2 regions of the Herbaspirillum seropedicae genome follow, and region 2 is predicted to be linked to the other one. Evidence: predicted binding sites of a transcription regulator. Region 2 holds the regulator's gene; the other holds the start of a gene.
The links. The regulator sigma-54, encoded in region 2, starts transcription at its own class of promoters, with help from an activator protein. The targets are predictions, from matches to a motif close to TGGCANGNAANCTGCTTT.
Positions count from the first base shown of each region.

Region 1: the regulator sigma-54 is predicted to act here: its motif matches at 1,666-1,683, upstream of ACP92_RS13800 (choice-of-anchor E domain-containing protein).

Region 1 is NZ_CP011930.1:3,147,742-3,152,015, reverse strand. It holds gene ACP92_RS13810 (RIFT barrel domain-containing protein) at 1-685, opposite strand, end outside; gene ACP92_RS13805 (choice-of-anchor E domain-containing protein) at 795-1,496, shown strand; gene ACP92_RS13800 (choice-of-anchor E domain-containing protein) at 1,736-2,419, shown strand; gene ACP92_RS13795 (hydrolase 1, exosortase A system-associated) at 2,518-3,375, opposite strand; gene ACP92_RS13790 (hydrolase 2, exosortase A system-associated) at 3,365-4,210, opposite strand; gene ACP92_RS13785 (acyl carrier protein) at 4,207-4,274, opposite strand, start outside.
Region 2 is NZ_CP011930.1:4,552,746-4,557,019, forward strand. It holds gene lptA (lipopolysaccharide transport periplasmic protein LptA) at 1-245, shown strand, start outside; gene lptB (LPS export ABC transporter ATP-binding protein) at 247-990, shown strand; gene ACP92_RS19805 (RNA polymerase factor sigma-54) at 1,063-2,553, shown strand; gene hpf (ribosome hibernation-promoting factor, HPF/YfiA family) at 2,707-3,069, shown strand; gene grxD (Grx4 family monothiol glutaredoxin) at 3,401-3,712, shown strand; gene ACP92_RS19820 (UbiX family flavin prenyltransferase) at 3,736-4,274, shown strand, end outside.

The DNA.
Region 1 (4,274 bases), 1.4 Mb from region 2:
CGCCCTTGCGACCATAGTCGCGGATGGCGTAGCGCACCTGCAGGTGCGGATGCGGCCGGTTCTGGGCGTCCAGCAGCGGCGCATTGACCAGCCATTCGGTCACCACCGCACCGTCCAGCCATAGCCGGTAAGCCCCCTGCTGCAAGCCCGGGCGCGGGCTGGCGCGGTAGCTGCGGCCATCGATGGTGATGGCCACGCTGGCGTCGAAGGGCTCAGCGAGCAAGGCCTTGAGGCGTTCTGCGGCCAGGCTGGATGCCTTGCCCCTTGCCTTTTCCGCTCCTGGCTCTGCGGACTGCGCCGGCTGGCCCGGCGCAGCCTCCATCTTCAGTTCCAGCGGCTGGCCTTCGCCCAGCACCGGCAACACCGTCGACAGGATGGCGTGACGCACCGAGCCATCGGCATGCCTAGCCTTGATGTCCAGTTGCAGGGGCAGGTCCTGGCCGTCCGCAAGCTTGAGCCTGACGGTGCTGTCACGCTTGAAGTCGCCAGGCTTGAAGACCTGGCCGAAGGTGAGGGCGACCTCCTTTTGCTCGGTCCGGGCGGTATTTTCGATGCGTACCGAGGGCAAGCTGGGGATCGTATCAGCGCTGGCGGCCTGTGCCGGGGGCAGGCCGGGCAAGGTCATCCAGGCCAGTAGCAACAGGGAGCCGCGCAGCTGCCGGAATTCTTGACACAGACCCATCATTTTCCCCTTGAAAATTTCATAAGCCATTGATTTTAATGATATTTAATTGTTGGCATGCCGATTGCTTAGTGTTGTGGCGCCCAACACTTTTTTTATTATTAAATCTATCATGAAAAAGTTTTCTTCCCTGCTGGTTTCTTTTGCTGCCGCAGCCAGCTTCATGGCCGCCGCTCCGGCCCACGCGACCCTGACCACGGTGACATCGGCTTGGCAGCAAGCCGCGTTCGACCTGCCCACCATCGATGCCAGCGCCACCGTCCAGTTCAATGGCTTCAATGCCTCCCTGGGCAAGCTGATCGGCGTGACGGTCAAGTTCATCATGGATGAAACCCTCACCGACACCATCTACAACTTCAACACCCACGCGGTCACCGTGGGCAATCCGCGCCCGGTCTTTGCGACCTCGACCATTACCGCCACCGGTCCCCTGGGCCTTTCCACCGTGAACCAGTTGACCACCACCCCGCAATTCGCTGGCGTGGTCCCGGCTGCGCCCTCGCTGGGCAGCTTCGGCAGCAAGAGCATCAGCAACACCGTGACCGGCATCCAGTCCGGCCCGGTGACCGTGAACGGCACCCCCGCCTCGCTGGCCGCCTATATCGGAGGCCAGAACAGCGTGACCATCAATGTCGATGGCGAAGGCAGCCAGTCCGGCTCCCTGCCGCCCAACGTGATGAATGGCTACTCGGCCAGCGCCAACGGCATGGTCTACCTGCAATACATCTACCAGGTGCCGGAACCCGCCTCCATGGCCCTGTTCGCCTTGGGCCTGCTGGCGCTGACCCAACTGCGTCGCCGCAAGTCTTCCTGAGGATCAGGCCGCCAGCGCCCGCAAGGGGCGCACGGCTCCTGGACAAGGGCGCTGCCGAACCGGTAGCGCCCTTGTCGCTTTTGGGGAGGGGGCGGGAGTGGGTGCCGGTTTTCTTTACACCTGCCTTGGGGCTGCTTGCTAAGTACTTGTTTTTTCTATCATTTTTTTCTGGCCCGGTCCTTGCTATGGTGGGATTGACAACAACTTTCTGTCATCCCGGCACAATCAGAGGAGTGGGTATGAAAAAGCAGATTTTCTCCATCGTCGCCGCCATTCTGGCTTGCGTCGCTATGTCCTTGCATGCACCCGCCCAGGCCGGTGCGATCCTCAATACCAACTGGCAGAGCGCGGCCTTCAATCTGGCCTCCATCGATGACGACACCACCTTGAGCTTCCACGGCTTCAACTTGGGGCTGGGCAGCCTGATCGGCGTGGTCATGAAATTCAGCTTGTCCGAGACCCTGTATGACCGGGTCTTCAATCTGGGCTCCAAGGCCAGCAACATCGGCAATCCCAGCCAGATCTTCGCTACCTCCATCATTACCGTGTCCGGTCCCCTGGGCCTGCAAAGCGTCAACCAGTTGAGCACCACGCCGTTCCGCGGCAAGGTCCCGAGCGGCCTGAGCACCATCGCGACGGCTTCGCTGAGCAATCATCAGGTGGCTCCGGTGCAGCTCAATGGCACCCCGGCCTCGCTGGCCAGCTATATCGGCGCCAACCATCAGGTGACCATCAGCGTGGATGGACTGGGCGTGCAGAGCGGCTCGCTGGCCCGCAACGTGCTGACCGGCTACGACGGCACGGCCAGCGGCGTGGTCTACCTGCGCTACATCTACCAGGTGCCCGAGCCTGCCATCCTGGCCCTGTTCGGCCTGGGCCTGCTGCTGCTGGGCGTGATGAGCTGGCGTCGTCGCCAGGGCTGAAGCCTGGCTTGCCACTTAGTCCACCTAATCCATCTAGTTCATCGCCGTGACGCCGTGCGCCTGACCAGCGCACGGCGTTTTTGCTGGCGCCTGCGGTGTCAGCGTTCCAGCCGTGTCAGCCAGCGCAGGCAAGCTTGCGCGAGCTGTTCCCGCCAGAGGCGGGTGGAAAAGGTGTGGTTGGCCTCGGGCAGGTCGATGCGGGTGGTGCGAGAGGCCAGCAAGAGCGCTTCCCAGCGGCTGCCCGGCGTGGCCAGGTCGGCAAACTCGCGCGCGGTCAGGTCCGCGCCCGACAGGATCAGCAGCACCGGACCGCGAAAGCGCTCATAAGCCTGTTGCAGCCGTATCGGCAGCAGCTCCGGGGTGGCCGCAGGGGGGCTGGCGGCCCGGCGCCACTGGCCGAGCAAAGAGCGCAGCGCTGCCACCGCATTGAATTGCCCGCGCAGGATCTTGTTCCACAGGTCAGGACTGGTCAGGCGCGCGCGGTAATAATGCTTCAGATAGGCCTGGGCCTGGCCGGCCTCCGTACGCGCCCAGGGGTTGACCAGCACCATGGCGCGCACCCGCGCATCGGCGCTGGCATGCAAGAGCGCCGCCGAGGCGCCGTCACACAAGCCCCACAGCACCACGCCGTCCAGTCCGGGCTGGGCCTGGAGCAAGCCGTCCAGAGCGCAGTCGATGTCCGCCGCTACGCCTTCGAAGCCGGCCGCTTCGCCCTGGCTGTCGCCCATCCCACGGAAATCCATGCGCAGCACCGTAAAACCGGCGGCCGCGAAATGGCGCGCCAGCAGGGTGAATTGACGATGGCTGCCGGCGCGATACTGTGCGCCGCCCACCAGCATGAGAATGCCGGGCCGCCGCACGGTGGCCTGCGAGAGTGCGGTCTCGGGCAAGGTCAGGATGCCCATCAGCTGCTGCCCCTGGCACTGGAGCGGACAGACGCGTTCTTCATAGGCCATGGGCATGCTCCAGCGTGGTTCGCACCCAGGCGCAACTGGCCTCGATCAGGGCGGGGCAGGTAGTCACCTCCGGGGTAGACCAGAAGGCCGGCCCCGTCACTGTCTGGGGCGTGAGCGACCAGGCCTGCGCCAGCCGGGCGCTGCCCGGGGCCAGCGGCAGCGCCGCGTCGCGCACCAGCTCCAGCCAGTGCAGCGGCAGTCCCGGCGGCGGCAGCGCAGTAGCCTGCAGGCCATCGATGCTGGCCACCAGTGCGCCATTGAGTTCATAGCCCCCCACTTCCAGCAATTGGCCTTGCTGCAATTGCGCACGCAGGGCGGCCACGCTGTTGGCCGGCTGTCCGCATGCACTGCCCAGGCCCGCGGCCAGTTGCAGGCGCAGGAACTGCGTCATGTAGGCCTGCGCATCGGCCAGCGGATTCCACAACAGCAGCAGCGCCAGGTCGGCTGCGCGCAGGCGCGCCACCTCCAGCGCCAGCAGGGCGCCCAGACGCAGCCCCCACAGTCCGACCGGCGCATGCACGCGCTGTTGCAGCCAGTCGATGGCCAGGCCGATATCGTCGCGCCACACCGCCCAGCTGGCCTCGGCCAGTTCACCAGCGCTGTCGCCGCAACCATAGAGGTCGATCAGCAAGACCCCCACGCCCTGCTGCGCCAGCGCCTGGGCTTGCAGGGCGGCCATGCGACGGCTGCGGTTCATTTCCTCGGCAAAGGGGGCGACATAGACCAGCCCGCCAAGACAAGGCCGATGGGCGGCGGGGGCGTGGTACAGGCACAGCCGCTCGCCGTGCGCGGCGCTCAGGTAGAACGGCAAGGGCGCGGCGGCGAGCGGTTTCATTGCGCCAGCTTGCCTTCGACTAACGCGGCGAGCGCACCGACGGTCTCGAAATGGGTGGCCTGGA
Region 2 (4,274 bases):
TCCAGCGCGCCCATATCCAGCGCATGGATGGCAAGCGCATCACCGACGAAGTCAATGGCGAGTTCATCTCCTACGACAGCCGCGCCGAATTCTATTCGGTCAACAATACTGCCAGCGGCCAGAGCAAGCCGGGCGCGGGCCGCATCACGGCCGTGATCCAGCCTCGCAATCCGCCGCCGGCGCAGCCGGGCCAGCCCGCCCAGCCTGCTACCCCGCAGCCCACCCAGCCCGGAAAGGATCAGTAAGATGGCAGCAAGCTCGCTGGTCGTGCGCGGCCTGAAGAAAAGCTATGGGGCGCGCCAGGTGGTGCGCGACGTTTCCATGGAGGTGCGCAGCGGCGAAGTGGTCGGCCTGCTCGGCCCCAACGGCGCTGGCAAGACGACCTCGTTCTACATGATCGTCGGTCTGGTGCCTTCCGATGGCGGCGAAATCGATCTGGACGGAGAGCCCATCTCGCGCCTGGCCATCCACAAGCGCGCCACGCTGGGCTTGTCCTACCTGCCGCAGGAAGCGTCGGTATTTCGCAAGCTGACCGTGGAAGACAATATCCGCGCCGTGCTGGAACTGCGCCAGGAAGACGGCAAGCCGCTCTCCCGCGACGAGATCGAAGGGCGCCTGAACAACCTGCTGCACGAATTGCAGATCGAGAAGCTGCGCGAGAGCCAGGCCCTGTCGCTGTCGGGCGGTGAACGCCGGCGCGTCGAGATCGCCCGCGCACTGGCCACCGATCCGCGCTTCGTGCTGCTGGACGAGCCCTTTGCCGGGATCGACCCGATTGCCGTGATCGAGATCCAGCGCATCGTGCGCTTCCTCAAGGAACGCGGCATCGGCGTGCTCATCACCGACCACAATGTGCGCGAGACCCTGGGCATCTGCGATCGCGCCTACATCATCAACCAGGGCACCGTGCTGGCCAGCGGCAACCCGGAAGAGATCATCGCCAACGAATCAGTGCGCCGCGTTTATCTGGGCGAGCACTTCCGCATGTAACCCAGGCACAGGCGCAAACGACCAGGACACCGGCATTGCAACCAGCGGGCCACGCCGCTTCCAGAAAGAAAGATGAAACAGTCGCTCCAGTTACGTACCTCGCAGCATCTCGCATTGACGCCGCAATTGCAGCAGTCGATCAGACTGCTGCAACTGTCGACGCTGGAATTGCACCAGGAGCTGGAGCAGATACTGACCGACAATCCCCTGCTGGAACGCCTCGACGACGCGCTCGACAATTCGGTGCGCCTGCTGGCCGATGGCGCCGTCTCGGCGGCCCCCTCGAGCGGCGTGAGCGAGACCACCGGCAGTGAGGCCAGCAGCGAAGCCGCTCCCGCAGCGGCCGATGGCGAATCCAGTTTCGAGTACCAGGACACCGCCCCCGAGGGCGTGAGCGGCGACTCCGACTGGAGCTTCGACGATGTGGCCCGCAGCGGCAAGTCGCCCGATGACGAAGACGCCCGCCCCCAGCTGGAAGCGCACGAAATCACCCTGCGCGAACATCTGCTGGAACAGATCCGCGTGACGGCGCGCACGCAGCGCGACCGCGCCCTGCTGGAACTGCTCACCGATGCGCTGGACGACAGCGGCTATCTGGAAGAGCCGCTGGAAGACATCCTCGCGCGCCTGCCCGAAGAGTTGGGCGTGGACCTGGAAGAACTCTCCATTTCGCTGAAGCTGCTGCAAAGCCTGGACCCGGCGGGCGTGGGTGCGCGCAGCGCTGGCGAATGCCTGGCCCTGCAGATCCGCCGCCTGCCCAAGGTGCCCTTCGTCACGCGCCGGCTGGCGCTGAAGATCGTGGAAGATTACCTGCCGCTGTTTGCGCAGCGCGACTTCAACAAGATCAAGAAGGCGCTCGATTGCGATGACGAAGACCTGCGTGAAGCGCAGGCCGTGATCCGCCAGTGCCGTCCGCACCCCGGCGCGGAATTCGCGCGCGATGCCTCCGACTATGTCGTGCCGGACGTGATTGTCAAACAGACAAAGAACGGCTGGCAGGTCATGCTCAACCATGAGGTCATGCCCAAGCTGCGCGTCAACGCCATGTACGCCAGCGCGCTCAAGCAGGCCAAGGGCGAAGGATCGCTATCCTCGCAGTTGCAGGAAGCCAAGTGGCTCATCAAGAACATGCGGCAACGTTTCGATACAATTTTGCGCGTCGCGCAGGCCATTGTGGAACGTCAAAGAAACTTCTTTTCACATGGGGCAGTCGCCATGCGCCCCCTTGTGCTACGTGAAATTGCTGATACACTGGGTCTACACGAGAGCACTATCTCTCGCGTGACAACTCAGAAATACATGCTCACACCGCATGGCATGTTTGAGTTGAAGTACTTCTTCGGTAGCCACGTCGCAACTGAAACCGGAGGCGAAGCTTCCTCCACCGCGATACGGGCGCTGATCAAACAGTTGATAGGAGCCGAAAACCCGCAGACCCCATTATCCGATAGCAAGATTGCGGATATGCTGGCAGAACAAGGCATGGTGGTCGCGCGACGCACAGTCGCCAAATACCGCGAAGTGTTGAAGATTCCGCCAGTCAATCTCCGCAAGTCCCTCTGAGTTTTTCCTCAGTTTTTCTGCAGTACCGTTGCTGTGTTCCGGCAAGCATCCCGCTGATGCCCATGCCATCCGACACGAAGACCGTGCCCGTGGTACAGCTGCAGCAAGGATGAATTGCACGAACCTCCAGTGACTTCACGATAGGAGTCTTGTATGAATCTGACCATCAGTGGACACCACCTCGAACTGACCCCCGCCATCCGGGAATACGTGCAAAGCAAGCTGGCCCGTATCAAGCGCCATTTCGACAACGTGATCGACGTCAGCGTGATCCTGAGCGTAGATAAACTCACAGAAAAGGAAAAGCGCCAAAAAGCGGAAATCAACGTCCACATCAAGGGGAAGGATCTACATGCGGAAAGCATTGCGCACGACCTCTATGCAGCCATCGATGCCCTGATCGACAAGCTCGATCGCCAGGTCATCAAGCACAAGGACAAGTTGCAGGAACATCACTCCATGGCCAAGCGCCTGCCTGAAGAAGCCCCGGACGACGCGGTCGCCGGCGCGGCATGATGCCTTGATCTTCAAGCTTTCATGAGCAAAGGGCGCGCAAGCGCCCTTTTTCATTCATGTCCCCGCACCGGCGATCATTGCCCGGTAGAAAATCCGCATAGGATATAAATAATTTACCTCGTCGGTGGGCTTCGCGGTGGGCTTCGACTTGAAGGCGCCGATGGCGACCTTATCTTTTCCACAGCCCTTCGGATCAGGAAAATGATTTTGATACAAAGCATTTCCCGAAGACAATATTTCACCAACCGCAAGACAAGTCGCCCGTCCGACTCCAACGCACGCGGCGGCTTTTCCCTATAATGTCGGCAATCCCATTTTTAAAGGCATAGCCATGAGCGACGTCCAATCCTGGATCAAAGAAACCGTGACCCAAAACCCTGTCGTGCTGTTCATGAAGGGCACCGCGCAATTCCCGCAATGCGGCTTTTCCGGCAAGGCCATCCAGCTGCTCAAGGCCAGCGGCGCCGAGAACATCGTCACCGTAAACGTCCTGGAAAGCCCGGACGTGCGCCAGGGCATCAAGGAATACTCGAACTGGCCCACCATTCCCCAGTTGTACATCAAGGGTGAATTCGTCGGCGGCTCCGACATCATGAGCGAGATGTACGCCTCGGGCGAACTGCAGACCCTGATCAAGGGCTGATCTTTTTCGCGCCTGAAGCTCCCGTGAGCGTTTCTTCCAGCCGGCCGCGCCAGCGCCTGATCGTCGCCATCACCGGCGCGACCGGCGCCATCTACGGCGTGCGTTTGCTGGAACACCTGCGCAAGCATGGCCAGATCGAAACGCATCTGATGGTCTCTGAAGCCGGCGTGCTCAATCTCCACCAGGAGCTGGACATGCGGCGCAAGGATGTGGAAGCGCTGGCCGACGTGGTGCACAACGTGCGTGATGTAGGCGCCTGCATCGCCAGCGGTTCCTTCGCTTCCACCGGCATGGTGGTGGCGCCCTGTTCGATGAAGACCCTGGCCGCCGTGGCGCATGGCCTGTCCGACAACCTCATCACCCGCGCAGCCGATGTGGTGCTCAAGGAACGCCGCCGCCTGGTCCTGATGGTGCGCGAAACTCCCTTCAACCTGGCGCACCTGCGCAACATGACCGCCGTCACCGAGATGGGCGGCGTGATCTTCCCTCCCCTGCCCGGCTTCTACCAGCGCCCTGCTTCCATGGAAGAGATGGTGGACCATACGCTGGGGCGCGTGCTGGA